Regions from separate parts of the Streptomyces sp. NPDC055243 genome, predicted to be linked through region 3. Evidence: riboswitches for the same ligand, from Rfam matches in the RefSeq annotation. Region 3 holds a riboswitch; each other region holds the start of a gene.

Region 1 (4,456 bases), on a different contig from region 3:
GCGCGCCTGGCGCTTGGTCTGGGAGCGGTAGACACGCTCCGCGGTCTGCTCGCCGAGCAGCCGCAGTCTGGTCGCGGTGGAGAACCGGTCGCGGTCCTTCACGGCCATGTGTGCCGCCTCCCCGATACGTACGTACGTCCCCGCACACGGTACGGGACCGAGTACGGGGACGTAGGTAACTGCTCAGCGGAGCCGGAGCCCGAGCCTCGGCCCGGAGAAGCGGCTCAGCCCTTGAAGCGGGGGAACGCCGAACGACCGGCGTAGACCGCGGCGTCGTCGAGGATCTCCTCGATGCGCAGGAGCTGGTTGTACTTGGCGACGCGCTCGGAGCGGGCCGGGGCGCCGGTCTTGATCTGGCCGCAGTTGGTGGCGACGGCGAGGTCGGCGATGGTGACGTCCTCGGTCTCACCGGAGCGGTGCGACATCATGCACTTGAAGCCGTTGCGCTGGGCCATCTCGACGGCGTCCAGGGTCTCGGTCAGCGAGCCGATCTGGTTGACCTTCACCAGAAGGGCGTTGGCCGACTTCTCCTCGATGCCACGGGCCAGGCGCTCGGGGTTGGTGACGAACAGGTCGTCGCCCACGAGCTGGACCTTCTCGCCGAGCTTCTCGGTGATGGCGTTCCAGCCGGCCCAGTCGTCCTCGAACAGCGGGTCCTCGATGGAGACGAGGGGGTACGAGGCGACGAGCTCCTCGTAGTACTCGGTCATCTCGGCGGCCGAGCGGGACTTGCCCTCGAACTCGTACTTGCCGTCCTTGTAGAACTCGGACGCGGCGACGTCGAGCGCGAGACCGATCTGCTCACCGGGGACGTAACCGGCCTGCTTGATGGCCTCGAGGATGAGGTCGAGCGCGGCGCGGTTGGAGTCCAGGTTCGGGGCGAAGCCGCCCTCGTCGCCCAGGCCGGTGGAGAGACCCTTGTCCTTCAGGACCTTCTTCAGCGTGTGGTAGACCTCGGTGCCCCAGCGCAGGGCCTCCGAGAACGACTCGGCGCCGATCGGCGCGATCATGAACTCCTGGATGTCCACGTTCGAGTCGGCGTGCGACCCGCCGTTCAGGATGTTCATCATCGGAACGGGCAGCAGGTGCGCGTTCGGGCCGCCGAGGTAGCGGAAGAGCGGGAGGTCGGAGGCCTCCGACGCGGCGTGCGCGACGGCCAGCGAGACGCCGAGGATGGCGTTGGCGCCGAGCGAGCCCTTGTTGTCGGTGGCGTCGAGGTCGAACATCGCCTGGTCGATCAGGCGCTGCTCGGTCGCGTCGTACCCGACGAGCTCCGGGCCGATCTGCTCGATGACGGCGAGGACGGCCTTCTCCACGCCCTTGCCCTGGTAACGGTTGGGGTCACCGTCACGGAGTTCGATGGCCTCGAAAGCACCGGTGGACGCACCGGACGGAACGGCGGCACGACCCGTGCTGCCGTCGTCGAGGCCGACCTCGACCTCGACCGTGGGGTTGCCTCGGGAGTCCAGGATTTCCCGGGCTACGACGACGTCGATGGACGGCACGAGCATCTCCTTCTGGGATGTGACGCGGGTACGCGGGGCGTTGGCCTCGCGGACACGAGCCTAACCGGCTCCCGGACAAGAGCCAGCCGAGCGACCGCCCTGTGGACAAACCGAGAGCAAAATGTTTCCGAACGGAACAAAGCGTGGAGGGCGCACATGACCCCGCCCCGGTGCGTACGGGGGATACGCGCACCGGGGCGGGGAGGGCCCGTGGGGACGGGGGTGGGGCGACGCCTCCGCCGAGGCGCCGCCGCCGTCAGCTCTTAGCTGAGGTGGAGCTGCTGGCCCGGGTAGATCATGTCGGCGTTGTCGATGATGTCGCCGTTGAGCTTGTACACCTTGTGCCAGCCGCCCTTGACGTCCTTCGCCTCGGCGATCTTGGAGAGGGTGTCACCCTTCTTGACCTTGTACTCGCCGTCGCCCTTCTTGACCGTCTTGCCGGTCGGGGTCTCGACGGTCTTCTTGGACTCGGTCTTCGGAGCCTCGGCCTTGGGGGCCTCGGCCTTCGGAGCGGCCTGCTGCGGCTGCTCGGTCTGGGCGCTGGGCTGGCTCTTGGGCTGCTCCTGGGTCTGCTGCGGGGCGCTCTCCTGCGCACCGCCACCCTCGTAGGAGGCGCCCGAGAGGCCGACGCCGCAGCTCGGCCAGGCACCCTTGCCCTGGCCCGCGAGGACCTTCTCGCCTATCTCGATCTGCTGGGCCTTGGAGGCCTTGTCGGCGGTGGGCGCGTACTTCGTGCCGCCGTACGCGGCCCACGTGGACGACGAGAACTGCAGGCCGCCCGTGTAGCCGTTGCCGGTGTTGATGGACCAGTTGCCGCCGGACTCGCACTGGGCGACGGCGTCCCACTCGGAGCCGGTCGCGGCGGAGGCCGAGCCGGCCGCCATCAGCGGGGCGGCGACGGCGACACCGGTGACGCCTGCGAGCGTGGCGACACGGGTGGCCTTGGACGGGCGGCGGTGCTTGCCCTTGCTGGAAAACAGCATGAGTGATCCCCTCACCGACGCCTGCGAGGTGAGCTGTCGGGTTCGGGCCGATGAAGTTGCCCGGCCGCGCTTCCTTGAAGCGCGACTTAACCCCTAGCCGTTTCCTTCCGTCGGCCTCGCTCTCGCGACGCTCGACATCCGGTCCCGGCGGAAACCTTGGGTCCCCCGCTCCTGCCTACGGCGCTTACGCGACGACTGTTCCCGAACGGCCGTTGGCAGGACTCGGCGTACCGACCGGCGGGGCCCGCTGTGGCGAGCGGTCCCGACCGTAGTCATGCGATCGGGAGAAACTCAAAGACGATCAGGGCTTCTGAGACCCATCTCTCACTTGCGCCAATTGGGACATCAAGCGCAAAACGAGTCGTCAACTACCCCTACTTTTCGCCCAAATCGAGGCTCTGACCGGGAAGGATGAGATCGGGGTCGGAGCCGACGGACTTCTCGTTCTCGGAGTACAGCTCGGTCCACCCGCCCTTCACGTCGAGGTCGTCGGCGATGAGCGAGAGGCTGTCTCCGGAACGGACCGTGTACGTCCCGTCGGAGCCGTCCTGCTGACGCTCCTCGCCGCGGGAGGCGTGCCGACCCGAGCCCTCGCGGGAGGTGTCGTCGGAGGGCTTGTCGTCCGCGCTGTCGCCGCGGTGACGGCCCTCGCCCGCGCCGGAGGAGGGGGTGGGAGTGGGCGAAGTTTCATCGCTCTGCCCGGACTTGCCCGGGTCATCCGACTCGCCCGAGTTGCCCGGCTCGTCGTGATTCTTGTCTCGCGCGTCGGCGTCGGCGTCATCGTCCTCATCGGCGCCCGGCTTCTCGGAGGACTTGTCCGAGGGCTTCTCCGAAGACTTGGTGCCGTCCGCGGAGTCGGCCGACTCGCTCGGCGACTTACTCGGCTCGTCCGATTCGTCCGGCTCGGCCGACTCACCGGACTCGGTCGACTCGTCGGAAGGAATCGTCGTGATCGGAGCGCCCGGGTCGACGTCCGCGGCGGCGCCGTCCTGGGTGAGACCGGCGATCGGCGCGCAGCTCGGCCAGGCGCTGGTCCCCTGGTCGTCGAGGACCTTCTCGGCGACGGATATCTGCTGCGAGCGGCTGGCCAGGTCGGCGCTCGGCGCGAAGTCGAGGCCGCCGTACTCCTCCCAGACCTGCTGCGAGAACTGGAGCCCGCCGTAGTACCCGTTGCCCGCGTCCGCGCTCCAGGACCCGCCGCTCTCGCACTCCGCGAGCTTGTCCCACGTGGCGGTGTCCGCCGCGCTCGCGCTGGTGGCACCGAGCAGCGGGATCGCGATGGCCGATCCTGCGACTCCTGCCGCGACGATCAGGGCCGGGGCCTGGCGGGGGCGTCGGTGACGACCATTGCCGGAGAGCATGCGGTTGCCTTTCGCGTGACTGGAGCGACGACTGCGGCACGGGATGCCGAGTCGTCGGTGAACGTAGCGGCAGTCGAACGCTTGTCACAAGTCGATGCAGCGGAGATCACGTGAAAGTCACAGTCTTGACGGTCCGTCAGTTAAACGTCTCTCCAGGTGTCGAATATTTGCTCTGCTGTGCGGGTGTGAACTCCACGGGCAGCGTGCGGAGTCCGCGCATGATGAGCCCGCCACGCCACCTCAAATCACCAGGTTCCACCGCGAGTCGCAGGTCAGGCAGGCGCCGCAGGAGGGTCGCGAGGGCGGCCTGGCCTTCGAGCCGGGCGAGCGGTGCGCCGAGACAGTAATGAATGCCATGGCCGTAGCCGAGGTGTTGGTTGTCGCGGCGGGCGAGGTCGATCGTGTCCGGATACCGGAACCGTTCCGGGTCGCGATCGGCGGCGGCGAGCACGACGAGGACGGGGTCGCCGGCGGCGATGTCCTCCCCTCCGACGGTCAGCGCCTCGGTGGCGAACCGCCAGGTGGCGAGCTCCACGGGACCGTCGAAGCGCAGGAGCTCCTCGAGCCCGGTCTCCAGGAGGGCGGTGTCGCCGTCCTTGAGAGAGTC
Region 2 (4,456 bases), on a different contig from region 3:
CGGTGTAGCCGAGGCGCTCGGCGGCCCGGGTGATCGACCCGGCCTCGGAGACCGCCACCAGTGCGGCGAGCCGTGTCGGGTCGTACATGGTCGCTCCCGGTGCAGGAGCCGGCGGGCGGCGGGGGCCGTCCGGCGGCGTGGGGCTAAACGTCTGCTTAAGGCAGACCCAGGATATTCCACATACCTGCTGAAGGCAGAAGAACGGCAGGCTGGGGGCCATGGACGCTCAACTGGTCGCCTTCACCGGAGTCGCCGCGGGCATGGTCGCGATGCCGGGCGCAGACTTCGCCGTCGTGGTGCGCAACTCGCTCGCGTCGCGCCGCGCCGGAGTCGCCTGCGCGATCGGCGTCGCGGGCGGGCTCCTGGTGCACACGGCGCTCGCGGTGGCCGGGGTCGCGGCGGTCCTCGCGGCCGTCCCCACCCTCTTCCGGGCGCTACAGGTCCTGGGCGGTGCCTATGTGCTGTACCTGGGATACCGCGCGCTGCGGTCGGCGGCCCGGCCGGTGGCGAGCTTCGGGGCGCCGGACGGCGGGGAGCAGCCGGCGACCGGGGGCAGCCTGCGGCAGGGCTTCCTCACCAACGCCCTCAACCCCAAGGCGCCCGTCACCTTCCTCAGCGTGCTGCCCCAGTTCGTGCCCGCGGGCAGCCCAGCCATGCCCAGGACCCTGCTGCTCGCGTCGATCATCGTCGCCCTGGCCCTGGTGTGGTTCCCGGTCGTCGCGCTCCTGGTCGACCGGCTGGGGCACTGGCTGCGCAGGCCGCGTACGGCCCGCGCGATCGAGGGCGGCACGGGCGTCGCGCTGAGCGTCCTCGGCCTGGTGCTGCTCACCGAGGCCCTGTCGGCGTGATGTCGCCCGACGCGCCGGTGTCCGAGTCCTTGTTCTTGTCCCGGCCACGCACCAGGACGGGCAGCAGGCCCCAGAGGCCCGCGCACACGAGCAGCGTGCCCGCACTCGCGATGATCCCGCCGGTGCGGCCCACCGCCACGTCCACGACCAGGAGCACGGAACCGGCGAGCGCGAACACCAGGACCGCCATGCCGATGCCGGCCAGCCGGGACGACACCCGCACGATCCGCGGCTTGGAGTGCTGCCCGAACAGCGATCTGTGCACGGCGGCCGGCGCGGTGAACAGTGCGGCGGACAGGACGGCGAGCAGCAGCGTGGTGACGTACGTGGCGCGCTGCACCGTGTCGAGCGAGGGAAAGCGCTCGGTGAAGGCGAGCGTCAGCAGGAACGCGAAGAGGATCTGCACTCCGGCCTGCGTGACGCGCAGCTCCTGGAGGAGCTCGGAGAAGTTCCGGTCGGCGCGTTCCATCGGTGTCTCATTGCGTGCGTCGGACGACTCACCCGTGGAGCGGTAACCATTGTTTTCGGACATGGCGTCCGAGTATCCGCGTCGCCGCGCTCCACGCCTGGCGGGCGCGCCGACCAGAGGGCCGGTCGAGCGGCGGCAAGGGCCGTACGGCCCCTGCCGCCATCCTCCGACAGGTCTGCGATCGGCGGTCAGTGACGGGCGATCAGCGCACCCGGCCGTACGAGACGCTCTTCGTCCAGATCTTCTCGAGGCGCACGACGGTCCCCCTCTTGGGCGCGTGCCAGATCTTTCCCTTCCCGGCGTAGATGCCCACGTGGTAGACGCTCCGGCCGGAGCGGAAGAAGACCAGGTCGCCGCGGGAACGCTTCGACGCCGAGATGTGACGGGTCTTGTTGTACTGCTGCGCGGCGGTGCGCGGCAGCTTCTTGCCCGTGCGCTTGAACGAGTAGAGCGTCAGGCCCGAGCAGTCGAACCGGTTCGGCCCCGCCGCTCCGTAGCCATACGGAGAGCCCTTCTTGGAGGCAGCGATCTTGAGCGCTTTCGTCCCGTGAGTCGCGGCCTCTGCTTCCGACGTGAGCCCTGGGGCCACGAGGGTGCCGCCTACGACGGCGAGCGTGAGGGCCGATACGGAACCGGCCCTGGTGAGCAGCGACGGAACATGATTCAGCGCGGTCATGCGCAACCCTTCGTCAGCCGCCTGTGAAGGATGACCTGTCGGATTCGGGCTGACAAAGTTGCCCGGCCGCTGTGTGCGGCTTCACCCCAAGGGTCGTTGTCCGGACCTTCCGGACCGACCCGTCATGCCTGGGTCCTCCACTCCTGCCGATGCACCGATGTCGACCGGTCATCCGGGCGGCGGCAGGACTCGGCGTCCGCCCGGATCGCCCCGCCGCTGTGGCGGGGGCTTGTCGTCGGAAGGGATCTTGACCCGTCAAGGGGTCGAATTCCGAGCCGAAACGGCCTTTTATGAGGTTCCTCACGCCTGAACCGTTCGGGTGGACACGGTCGGATTCGGGATCGGACCGCGTAACCCGACGATCGTTCGACCAGCACCGGAACGAGGAATTCCGGCCATCGCGTACACATCTGACGCAACTGAGGTCAGCTCGAATTGGGAGGATCGTCTACGCCGAACGAGGTAGCCCGTTTGGTTCGTTTGAGCCGAACCCCGGACGGTTCGGACGTCAGTGCGGGGTTGACGGGCGCTCAGAACGCCGACGGGGGCGGCACGGTGACCCGCCCCGCCCGGCGCTCCCCGTCCAGCACACGCAGCGCCCGGGCCAACGTCGGCGCGTGCACGGCGCTCTCGCCCCGCTGGTGCATGAGCGTCAGCGCGTCCCGCAGGGCGGTGGCGCTGCCGACCAGTGCCTGGGCGGCGCGCAGTCCGCCGTAGGTGTCCGAGGCGCGGGCGGGGTTGATCCGGCCCAGCAGGTCGACCACTTCGAGATACCGGTCGATCAACTCGCCCTCGGCGCGGGTGAGTGCGGGCAGCGGAGGAAGTTCGGGCGGCAGCATCGGCGGATCACCTCGCGTCCGGGGTGCGCAGGGACGACTTGCGGTTGGCGACGATCCGGTCCACCAGGCCGTACTCGACCGCCTCGGAGGCGGTGAGGATCTTGTCCCGTTCGATGTCGGCCGCGACGCGCTCCGGGCTCCGGCCCGTGTGTTGCACCAGAAGCTTCTCCAGTTTTGCGCGGGTGCGCAGGAGTTCGTCGGCCTGGATCGCCAAGTCGGTTGCCTGGCCGTGGATCGGCTCGGCGAGTGAGGGCTGGTGGATCAGCACCCGGGCGCCGGGCAGCGCGAACCGTTTGCCGGGGGTGCCCGCCGCGAGCAGGACGGCGGCCGCCGACGCGGCCTGGCCCAGACAGGTCGTCTCCACGTCGCAGCTGACGAATTGGATCGTGTCGTAGATCGCCGTCATCGCGCTGAACGAGCCGCCGGGGGAGTTGATGTAGAGCGAGATGTCGCGGTCGGGCGCCAGGTACTCGAGGTGCATGAACTGCGCCATCACGTCGTTGGCCGAGGTGTCGTCGATCGGTGTGCCCAGGAAGACGATGCGCTCGTCGAGCAGCTTCGAGTACGGATCGAGAGTCCGTTGCCCCGAGCCGGTGCGCTCGGTGAACTCGGGCAGGACATGGCGGGCGAACGGTCGGTTCATGGCACGTCTCTCCTCTGCCGGGGTCGGCTGCTCCCCAAGGCTTCCTGTAAAAAATGTACAGGACGTACGTAACGTCGTGGCAGGGCGAGGAGAATGCTCGGGTGATCCGCCGGGGTCAGCAGTCAGCAGTCAGTAGTCAGCAGTTGGTCGCCAGTCGCCAGTCGTCAGCCGTCCCGAGCCGAAGGCGTCGTATGAGTCCTGAAATGAGTCCTGAAGCCAGCCAGGCTCCTCAAGTACCCCAAGTCCCCGAGGCCGCCGAACTCGTCCACCTCACCGCCCGCGAACTCGCCGCCAGGATCCGCACCCGCGAGCTGTCCGCGCGCGAGGTCGTCCAGGCGCACCTGGACCGGATCGAGCAGGCCGACGGCGCCGTGAACGCCGTGGTGACCCTGGCGGCCGAGCGCGCGCTCGACGAGGCGCGCACCGCCGACGAAGAAGCCGTGCGCGGCGCACCGCTCGGCCCGCTGCACGGGCTGCCCGTCGCCCACAAGGACACCCACGACACCCGTGGCATCCGCACCACCTACGGGACGCCGCTGCTCGCGGACAACGTCCCGGACCGCGACGAGCTGATCGTCGAGCGCATCCGTGCCGCCGGAGCGATCACCATCGGCAAGACCAACGTCCCCGAGTTCGCGGCCGGTTCGCACACCTTCAACCCGGTCTTCGGGGCCACCCGCAATCCGTACGACCTCCGGCGGTCGGCGGGCGGCAGCAGCGGGGGAGCGGCGGCCGCGCTCGCCTGCGGCATGCACCCCCTGGCCGACGGCAGCGACATGGGCGGTTCGCTGCGCAACCCCGCCTCGTTCTGCAACGTGGTGGGCCTGCGTCCCTCGCCGGGCCGGGTGCCGAGCTGGCCGGACACCGCCCCGTGGTCGACGATGGCCGTGCAGGGGCCGATGGCGCGCACGGTCGCCGACGCGGCGCTGCTGCTCTCCGTCGTCGCCGGGCCCGACCCGCGCTCGCCGATCGCCCTGGAGA
Region 3 (4,456 bases):
GCCGCGCGCCTGGGCGACCTCGTCCAGGGCGGCGAGCACGCGCCGCCCGCGGCCGGTGTCCAGGTGCTTGCCCGCGCCCTCGGCCCGCGCGCTGTCGACCTTCGCACCCGGGCGGTACTTGCCCGTCAGGAAACCGGACGCGAGCGCGTAGTACGGGACGGCGGCCAGGCCGGAGCGCGATGCGACCTGCTCCAGGGTGCCCTCGTACGTGTCGCGCGAGACGAGGTTGTAGTGCGGCTGGAGCACCGAGTAGCGCGCGAGGCCCTCGCGGTCGGAGAAGTCCAGGAACTCCTGGAGCCGGTCGGCGGTCACGTTCGACGCGGCGATGGCGCGGACCTTGCCGGACGTCACCAGCTCGTCGAGCGCGCCGATGATCTCCTCGACCGGGACGGTCGGGTCGTCGTAGTGCGTGTAGTAGAGGTCGATGTAGTCGGTGCCCAGGCGGCGCAGCGACTCCTCGGCACCGGACTTGATGGTGCTCGCGGACAGGCCCTTGTAGTCGGGGTGGGCGCCGACCTTGGTGGCGAGCACGACGTCGGAGCGGTTGCCGCGCGCGGCCAGCCAGCTGCCGATGACGGTCTCGGACTCGCCGCCCTTGTTGCCGGGCACCCAGGCCGAGTAGACGTCGGCGGTGTCGATGAAGTTGCCGCCGGCGGCGGTGTAGGCGTCCAGCACGGAGAAGGACTGCGCCTCGTCGGCCGTCCAGCCGAAGACGTTGCCGCCGAGTGCCAGCGGGAAGACCTCGAGGTCGGACGAGCCAAGTTTGCGGAGAGAAGTCATACGGGGCTCAACGCCCCTACGGATCTCGGCATTCCGTACAACGGGATGCCGGTTCCACTCGGTGGACACGCGCAACGAAGAGCGGGCGCGGAGCGCGGACATGCCGAACCGGCAGCCCTGGCGTCGGGGGGTTGTCGCCAGGACCGCCGGGGTTCTGCGGCTACATCAGATCGACTGGCCCTTGCCGCGCAGCCACGCCGCCGGGTCGACCCCGGTGGAGTCGCCGCCCGGGTGGATCTCCAGGTGGAGGTGGGCACCGGTGACGTTGCCGGTCGCGCCGACGCGGCCGATGGTCTCGCCGGTGGTGACCTTCTGGCCGACGCTGACGCTCATCGAGGACTGGTGGCAGAACCAGATCTCGGTGCCGTCGTCGAGTTCGAGGACCGTGCGGTAGCCGTAGGCCCCCGCCCAGCCGGCTTCCTTGATGGTGCCCGAGTGGATCGCCTTGATGGGCGTGCCCGTGGGCGCCGCGAAGTCCAGGCCGGTGTGGTAGCCGGAGGACCACATGGAGCCGGGCTGACCGAAGGTGCCGGTGAGCGTGTACGAGGCGACGGGGAGGGTGTAGCTCTTGGCGAGCTTGGCCAGGCGCTCCGCCTCGGCCTTGCGCTTGGCCTCCGCCTCGGCCTTCTTCTTCGCGGCGGCCTTCTCGGCGGCGATCTTCTTCTCGGCCGCGGTCTGCTCGGCCGCCGCCTGTGCGGCGGCCTGCTTGACGGCGGCCTCTTCGGCCGCCTTCTGGACCGCGTCGTCCGCCTGGTCCTGCTGGTTCTCGGCCTGCTCCATGATGCGGGCCCGCAGTGCCTCGCCGGCGTCCGTGGTGCCCTGCTCGGCGTCGGCGGTGCTGATGCCGGCGGCGCTCAGGGGCGCTGCGGCGACCGTCACGCCGTCGTCCGCGGAAGCCGCGTCGGACGAGTCGTCGGATATCAGGGAGCCCACGCCCGGAAGCGACTTGGCCTCCGGCAGCGAGTCCGTGACGGCCGAGAGGTCCGGCATCTCGATGGCCACCGGGGGCTTGCCGCCCTGCGCGGTGGCGATGCCGCCCGCACCGACGGCGGCGATGACGCCTACGCCGAGAACCGTGGAGCTGCGGGCGAGCCCGCCACCGCCCCGCTTGTGCACGCGGTGCCTGCCGCGGACGGGACGAATGGACTCCTCGGTGGGGTTCCATTCCTCCCAGGAATTGTCGTCGTACCCACCGAAGTCGTCGTCATTCGGTACGTACGCGCCTTGGGGGGCAGGGCGGTTGGACGCCACTGGGGCGCACTCCTTTCCTTCCTTCTCGCCTACCGGGTTAGCTGACGGGTTCGGAGCAGGAAGGTCTCCTACGAACATCTGGCACGGATGCACAGATGCCCGATTCACCCCAATTAGTGGTTCCCCGGCTCCCTTTCGGGATTAGGCGCGTGCGCGCGGAGCCGACTCGAGTGACGGCTGGGACGACCGCGCTGCGTTATCGAACGTTAATAGACAGCGGGGTCGTATTCCAAGCCGTTCCGACTGATCGTTAACGGCTTTGGCCTGTACTTAATGGGACACGGAGGGCTGGAACGGGGCGAGTTGACCCCGATTCTTCACACACCGGAGCTTCACACTTCCTTGACAGTGCGTCAGTTGTTATGCGGAGTGGTGTCCTTCAGTCACGGCCCGTGACCTCGGCCCCCGCGTCGGCCTCCGCGTCGACCTCCGCGTCGACCTCCGCGCCGGCCCTGGCGTCACCCGTCCCCAACGGCCGCCGCACCGCGAGCAGCGCCATGTCGTCGGTCGTGCCGCCCCCGGTGTGCCGCCGCACCTCGTCGGTGAGCGTGGCCAGGAGCGCGTCCGGGCCATTGGGCCCGGGGAAGATGCGGCCGCCGAGCCGGACGGCCGGGTCGTAGAACTCGCCGCGGCCGTCACGCGCCTCGGAGAGCCCGTCGGTGTAGAGCAGCAGCATCGCCCCCGGCGGGAACTCCGTCTCGTCCGCACGGTCCGGCCAGGCGCCCAGATCCCCCATCCCCAGCGGAAGGGCGGGCTCGGTGGCGGACAGGACGCACAGCCGTCCGTCGCCGCGCAGGAGCAGCGGTCCCGGGTGCCCGCGGTTGATGAGGCGCACCAGACCGTCGCCGTGCGGGATCTCCGCGAGGACCGCGGTGGTGAACCCCTCGAAGGCGTCGAGCCCGTCGCGCCGCGTGCCCTCACGAGCAAGCGCACGCTCAAGGCGCTGGGCCACCGCCTCCAGCGTGGCCTCCTGCTCGGCGGCCTCCCGGAACGCCCCGATGACGACGGCGACGGCCGCCACCGCGCCCATGCCCTTGCCGCGTACGTCACCGACGATGACGCGTACGCCGTGCGGGGTGTCCTGCACGGCGTACAGATCACCCCCGATGAACGCGTCGGCCTCCGCGGCCTCGTACCGCGCCGCGATGTCAAGACCGCCGATCCGGGGGTCCGGCTGCGGCAGTACGGCACGCTGGGCGGCCTCGGAGATGGAGCGGGCGGAGGCCAGCTGTTCGTCGCTGCGGCGCTGGACGCGGTTGATGAGGACGGCGAGCACGGCGACGGTCACCACCGTGATCAGTTCGGTGACGGCCTCGACGTCGGTGGTGGTGCTGGTCTTGAAGTGCAGGGCGAGCACGGCGGCGCAGGAGCCGAAGCCGATGAGCGCGGTGCTGATCAGCGAGTAGAAGGGCGCGGCGATGAGCGGGGCGGCGGTGAAGAGGGGCGCCGCGGTGAACGCGGGCGGGGTCGAGACGTCGTAGACGACCCCGGCGACGATGAGCAGCAGCGGAAGGGCCCGCACGAGCGCCCGCTCATGCCGGACATCGGGACTCTTGCCACCGCCCCCGCCACCGATTCCTCCTGGCTGCCCCACCGGTCTTCTCCTGCCGAATTCCGCGCCCAGGACCAGATCCATGACCACGCTCATTCAGGGTTCCCGGAGCGGCGGCACGGGGCGACCGGTGTGGGCCGACCGGGTTAATGGAGAGACCGGACCACCCCGGGGCGGAAACCACCGAAGGCCCGGATCCATTTCTGGATCCGGGCCTTCGGTCTTTAGTAGCGGGGACAGGATTTGAACCTGCGACCTCTGGGTTATGAGCCCAGCGAGCTACCGAGCTGCTCCACCCCGCGCCGTTGAATGCAACTCTACGCCATCAGGGGGAGTGAAAGCGAACCGGTTCACGCGTTCTCGGCGTGCGTCAGCGTTTCCCAGGCCACGAAGAGATCGTCCGTCCCCTCGGGCCGCCGCTCGTGCGTGAACCTCTCCGTCTCCGGAAGAGCCAGCTTCAGCCGTTCCCGCAGGTGATTGAGGCCGACCTCGGTGTCGGGCCCCATGTCGCGCCGCACCTTGCCGCCGCACAGCCAGTCCGGCGCCTTGGCGCCCCGCTGGTACTTGGAGTGGAATTCGAGCGCGGCCCGCAGCCGCTCCTTGACCTCGCCGTACAGGTCGACGCCCTGATGCCAGGCGGTCTCGGCGATGTGCGCGGTGGCCGCGAGCGAGTAGCTGGCGTGCTTGAAGTTCCGGCAGGTCTCCTGGGAGAGCCCGTCGGCGAACGTCTTCTGCCCGAACCAGTACTTCTGGAGCTTCGCCGGGGTGTTGATGTCGCTGCCCGCGGGCGATACGGGCAGCGGGCCGTCCGACTCCAGATAGAAGTAGGCGGGCACGCGGGTCCGGAAATGCGTCACCGCCTTCTCGAAGGAC
Region 4 (4,456 bases), on a different contig from region 3:
GGGCGGGCCCTTCGGCGTTTCCGCGTCCGCTTACTGAATATCGACACCGGACGCAGCATCGGAACGCAGACTTCGGACGCTGAATTCACTGAATTTGGGCAGCAGAAGTAATCCCCACCGAATAGCACTTCTTTGTATACGGCGCCTCTGTTAATGCCGGAGGCCCACCGTGTTTACGGCATGTTGCGAATCCCTCACACGATCACGGTCGCGGCCGCGGCCCCGCTCTCCGCGAGCGGGAAGCGCGGGGAAACGCAGTCGGTGCGCCCCCGTCGCCCGCTCCGTGTGGGCCGCGGTGAGCGACCTGGCCCGCTCCGCGTCGCCGCGCGCGACCGCGTCGACGATCGCGGCGTGCTCCGCCCAGGCCTCCGCGGGCGAGGCCGACGTCTCGACGACGTACATCCAGGCGATCTTGTGCCGGAGCTGGGTGAGCAGCGACGTGAGGCCGGGGCTGCCGGACGACTGGGCGAGCGTCTCGTGGAACCAGCCGCCCAGGGAGCGCAGATCCTCGCTCTGGCCCCGCCTGGAGCGCTCCTGACCGAGCCTGACGAGGCCGCGCAGGACCTTCAGGTGCGCCTCAGTGCGGCGCTGAGCGGCACGGGCGGCGCCCAGCGGCTCCAGGAGCAAGCGGATCTCCAGGAGGTCGGCCGCCTCCTGCTCGGTGGGCTCCGCGACGCACGCGCCCGCGTGCCGTCGCGTGACGACGAAGCCCTCGGCCTCCAGGGTGCGCAGGGCCTCGCGCACGGGGACGCGGGAGACTCCGTAGCGGCGCGCGAGCAGTTCCTCGGTGAGCCGGCCACCCCGTTCGTAGACACCGGAGACGATGTCGTCCCGGATGGCCGTGCATACCGAGTGCGCCGGAATGCGCATGACCTGACCTCCGCCTTAATCCCCGCGAAACGCGGTCGATCGACGCCTGTTCAGCGACTCTATTGCAGAGCGGCTGAATTTCCGACGGGTGGCCGGAATCCATGGATACTTTTGGCCAAAGGCGATGCGGGAACGGCGAAAGCCCCGGCTCTCCATGAGCCGGGGCTTTCGGTGAATCGGGTGCGCGTCGCGCGAAACGCCTGGGGTCAGACGTTGACGCCGTGCGAGCGGAGGTACGAGACGGGGTCGATGTCCGTGCCGTACTCCTCGCCGGTGCGGGCCTCGAAGTGCAGGTGCGGGCCGCTGGAGTTGCCCGTGGAGCCGGAGAGGCCGATCTGCTGGCCCGGAGTGACCGCCTGGCCGACGGTGACACCGAGGGACGACATGTGGCCGTACTGGGTGTACGTGCCGTCGTTCATCTTGATGACCACGTTGTTGCCGTACGCGCCGCCCCAGCCGGCCTCGACGACGGTGCCGGAGCCGACCGCGTGGACCGAGGTGCCGGACGCGGCGTGGAAGTCGACGCCGGTGTGGCTGCCGGAGGACCACATGGCGCCGCCGGTCTGGTAGCCCGTGGAGATGGACGAGCCGGAGATCGGGGAGACGTAGGTGTTCAGGCGCTTGCGCTCGGCCTCGCGAGCGGCACGCTCCTTGGCCTCGCGCTCCTTCTTGGCCTTGGCCTTCGCCTCGGCCTCCGCCTTGCGCTTGGCCTCCTCGGCCTTCTTCTTGGCGGCCTCTTCGGCCTTCTTGGCGGCTGCGGCGTCGTCGGCGGCCTGCTGCTGGGCGGCGGCCTGCGCGTCGATGCTCTGGGCGAGCGAGTCGCCCACGGAAATCGCCTGGGTGAGGCCGGTGTGCTCAAGAGCCGCGTCGTCGGCGGCGAGCGCCGGAGCGGCCAGGCCTCCGATGACACCGGTGGTGGTGAGCGCGGCGACGCCCGCTACGTTCGCGGTCGTGCGCGTGAGGCGGCTCGGGCGACGGTGCTTCCCGGTGGCACGGGTGAACGCCATGAAGCGGCTGATCCTTTCCTTCCTTCTCGCCTACCGGGTTAGCTGACGGGTTCGGAGCAGGAAGGTCTCCTACGAGTCCCTCGCCTCTCGGCAAGGTTCCCGATTCACCCCAAGGGGACATGTGGGTCCCCGGCTCCCCTGGCTCGCGCCGTACGGGGACTCGGCGATGACTGTCCGGTGCCGCGGGTGCGACGTACTGCATGACGAACAGCCGGACCAGACGCTAAGCGGGGCGTCTTTCAAACGACAAACGGATCAGAGCTTTTGTAGCGCACGCCACAGGTCAGACACGTAACCTCCATACCAATTCGGACATATGGGGACCCCAGGAGCAATTTTCCGCCACTGGGGTCCCCATATGTCCTGACTGTCACTCAGCCCGTGACCACACTCACTTCACCGATGCCGAGCGCCCTGACGGGCTCCTCGATCTGCGCGGCGTCACCGACGAGCACCGTCACGAGCCGGTCCCCGGGGAAGGCGCTCACGACGGCTGCGGTGGCCTCCACGGTGCCGGTGGCGGCCAACTGGCGGTACAGCTGCGCCTGGAAGTCGTCCGGCAGGTGCTGCTCGACCTGGTCGGCCAGGGTGGCCGCGACGGACGCCGCCATCTCGTACTTGAGCGGGGCGACGCCCACCAGGTTCTGCACGGCGACGTCGCGCTCGGCGTCCGTGAGGCCGTCGGCCGCGAGGGTGCGCAGGACCTTCCACAGGTCGTCGAGGGCCGGACCGGTGGACTCGGTGTCCACGGAGCCGCTGATGGCCAGCATGGCGGCGCCCGTGCCGTCCGGAGCGGAACGCAGGACCTGGGCGAACGCCCGTACGCCGTAGGTGTATCCCTTCTCCTCGCGCAGGACGCGGTCCAGGCGCGAGGTGAGGGTGCCGCCCAGGCAGTACGTGCCGAGCACCTGCGCGGGCCACACGCGGTCGTGCCGGTCCGGTCCCACGCGGCCGATGAGCAGCTGCGTCTGGACCGCGCCGGGGCGGTCCACGATGACGACACGCCCGGTGTCGTCCGCGGTCACCGGGGGCACCGGACGCGGCTCGGCCGTGCCGCCCGTCCAGGCGCCGACGGTGTCGGCCAGGACGGCGTCCAGGTCCACGCCGGTCAGGTCGCCCACGACGACGGCGGTCGCCGTGGCGGGACGCACGTGCTTCTCGTAGAAGGTGCGCACCGCAGCCGAGTCGATGGCCGTGACCGTCTCCTCGGTGCCCTGACGGGGGCGCGACATGCGCGAGGTGGCCGGGAACAGCTGCCGGGAGAGCTCCTTGGCGGCGCGGCGCGCCGGGTTGGCGGCCTCGTGCGGGATCTCGTCCAGGCGGTTGCGTACGAGGCGTTCGATCTCGCTGTCCGCGAAGGCGGGGGCGCGCAGGGCGTCGGAGAGCAGGCCGAGCGCCTTGGGGAGGCGGGAGACCGGGACCTCCAGGGAGACGCGGACGCCGGGGTGGTCGGCGTGTGCGTCCATGCTGGCGCCGCAGCGGTCGAGTTCGGCGGCGAAGTCCTCGGCGGAGTGCTTGTCGGTGCCTTCGTTGAAGGCCCTCGCCATGATCGTGGCGACGCCGTCCAGGCCCGCGGGCTCGGCGTCGAGCGGCGCCTCCAGGTGGATCTCCACGGCGACGACCTGCTGGCCGGGGCGGTGGCAGCGCAGCACCGTGAGGCCGTTGTCCAGGGTGGCGCGCTCGGGCGCGGGGAAGGCCCACGGCCGTGCGGTGCCGGCCTGGGGCTGCGGGTGGAACTGCATCGTTGCGGCCTCGGTCACTTCGCCGCCTCCTCTTCTTCGTCCTCGTCGGTGGCTTCGGCGCCCTCGGGGGCGGCGATGGGCTCGTACACGAGCACCGCGCGGTTGTCGGGGCGCAGGCGGGCCGCCGCGGCCGCCTTGACCTCTTCCGCGGTGACGTCGAGGACGCGCCCGACGGCGGTCAGCGCGAGCTGCGGGTCGCCGAACAGGACGGCGTACCGGCACAGTTCGTCCGCGCGTCCCGCCACCGTGGAGAGCCGGTCGAGCCACTCGCGCTCCAGCTGGGCCTGGGCGCGCTCCATCTCCTCGGCGGTGGGGCCCTCTTCCGCGAAGCGGGCGAGCTCCTCGTCGACGGCCGCCTCGATGACGGGCACCTCGACGTCGCCGGACGTCTTCACGTCGAGCCAGCCGAGCGAGGGGGCTCCGGCGAGGCGCAGCAGGCCGAACCCGGCCGCCACGGCGGTGCGGTCGCGGCGCACGAGGCGGTTGTAGAGCCGGGAGGACTCACCGCTGCCGAGGACCGTGAGCGCCAGGTCGGCCGCGTCGCACGCGCGCGTGCCGTCCTCCGGGAGGCGGTAGGAGGCCATCAGGGCGCGGGCCGGTACCTCTTCCTCGACGACCTCGCGCAGCTCCTTGCCGATCGTGTCGGGCAGCGAGCCGTCGCGCGGCGGCTGCTTGCCGTCGTGCGAGGGGATGGACCCGAAGTACTTCTCGACCCAGGCCAGGGTCTCCTGGGGGTCGATGTCGCCGACGACCGACAGGACGGCGTTGTTGGGCGCGTAGTACGTACGGAAGAAGTTCCGCGCGTCCTCCAGCGTCGCCGCGTCCAGGTCGGCCATG

The links. A riboswitch is a leader RNA that binds a small molecule or an ion and turns the genes downstream of it on or off. The one in region 3 is predicted to bind cyclic di-AMP.
Region 1: another riboswitch for cyclic di-AMP. It lies ahead of ACIGXX_RS42085 (transglycosylase family protein); the one in region 3 lies ahead of ACIGXX_RS12890 (M23 family metallopeptidase).
Region 2: another riboswitch for cyclic di-AMP. It lies ahead of ACIGXX_RS31830 (C40 family peptidase); the one in region 3 lies ahead of ACIGXX_RS12890 (M23 family metallopeptidase).
Region 4: another riboswitch for cyclic di-AMP. It lies ahead of ACIGXX_RS37785 (M23 family metallopeptidase); the one in region 3 lies ahead of ACIGXX_RS12890 (M23 family metallopeptidase).

Annotation. Positions count from the first base shown of each region.
Region 1 covers NZ_JBITWR010000026.1:66,211-70,666, forward strand. Annotated here, with positions in the region: gene ACIGXX_RS42075 (septum formation initiator family protein) at 1-108, opposite strand, end outside; gene eno (phosphopyruvate hydratase) at 225-1,511, opposite strand; gene ACIGXX_RS42085 (transglycosylase family protein) at 1,769-2,488, opposite strand; cyclic di-AMP (ydaO/yuaA leader) riboswitch at 2,492-2,681, opposite strand; gene ACIGXX_RS42090 (transglycosylase family protein) at 2,863-3,849, opposite strand; gene ACIGXX_RS42095 (cytochrome P450) at 3,986-4,456, opposite strand, start outside.
Region 2 covers NZ_JBITWR010000013.1:77,190-81,645, forward strand. Annotated here, with positions in the region: gene ACIGXX_RS31815 (LysR family transcriptional regulator) at 1-88, opposite strand, end outside; gene ACIGXX_RS31820 (LysE family transporter) at 219-848, shown strand; gene ACIGXX_RS31825 (DUF6328 family protein) at 826-1,380, opposite strand; gene ACIGXX_RS31830 (C40 family peptidase) at 1,520-1,993, opposite strand; cyclic di-AMP (ydaO/yuaA leader) riboswitch at 1,996-2,169, opposite strand; gene ACIGXX_RS31835 (hypothetical protein) at 2,524-2,832, opposite strand; gene ACIGXX_RS31840 (ATP-dependent Clp protease proteolytic subunit) at 2,840-3,475, opposite strand; gene ACIGXX_RS31845 (amidase) at 3,679-4,456, shown strand, end outside.
Region 3 covers NZ_JBITWR010000004.1:20,597-25,052, forward strand. Annotated here, with positions in the region: gene ACIGXX_RS12885 (aldo/keto reductase) at 1-780, opposite strand, end outside; gene ACIGXX_RS12890 (M23 family metallopeptidase) at 946-2,031, opposite strand; cyclic di-AMP (ydaO/yuaA leader) riboswitch at 2,043-2,189, opposite strand; gene ACIGXX_RS12895 (PP2C family protein-serine/threonine phosphatase) at 2,411-3,667, opposite strand; tRNA gene ACIGXX_RS12900 (tRNA-Met) at 3,812-3,885, opposite strand; gene ACIGXX_RS12905 (alginate lyase family protein) at 3,934-4,456, opposite strand, start outside.
Region 4 covers NZ_JBITWR010000019.1:158,858-163,313, reverse strand. Annotated here, with positions in the region: gene ACIGXX_RS37790 (GntR family transcriptional regulator) at 151-870, opposite strand; gene ACIGXX_RS37785 (M23 family metallopeptidase) at 1,077-1,877, opposite strand; cyclic di-AMP (ydaO/yuaA leader) riboswitch at 1,890-2,053, opposite strand; gene ACIGXX_RS37780 (pitrilysin family protein) at 2,252-3,637, opposite strand; gene ACIGXX_RS37775 (M16 family metallopeptidase) at 3,634-4,456, opposite strand, start outside.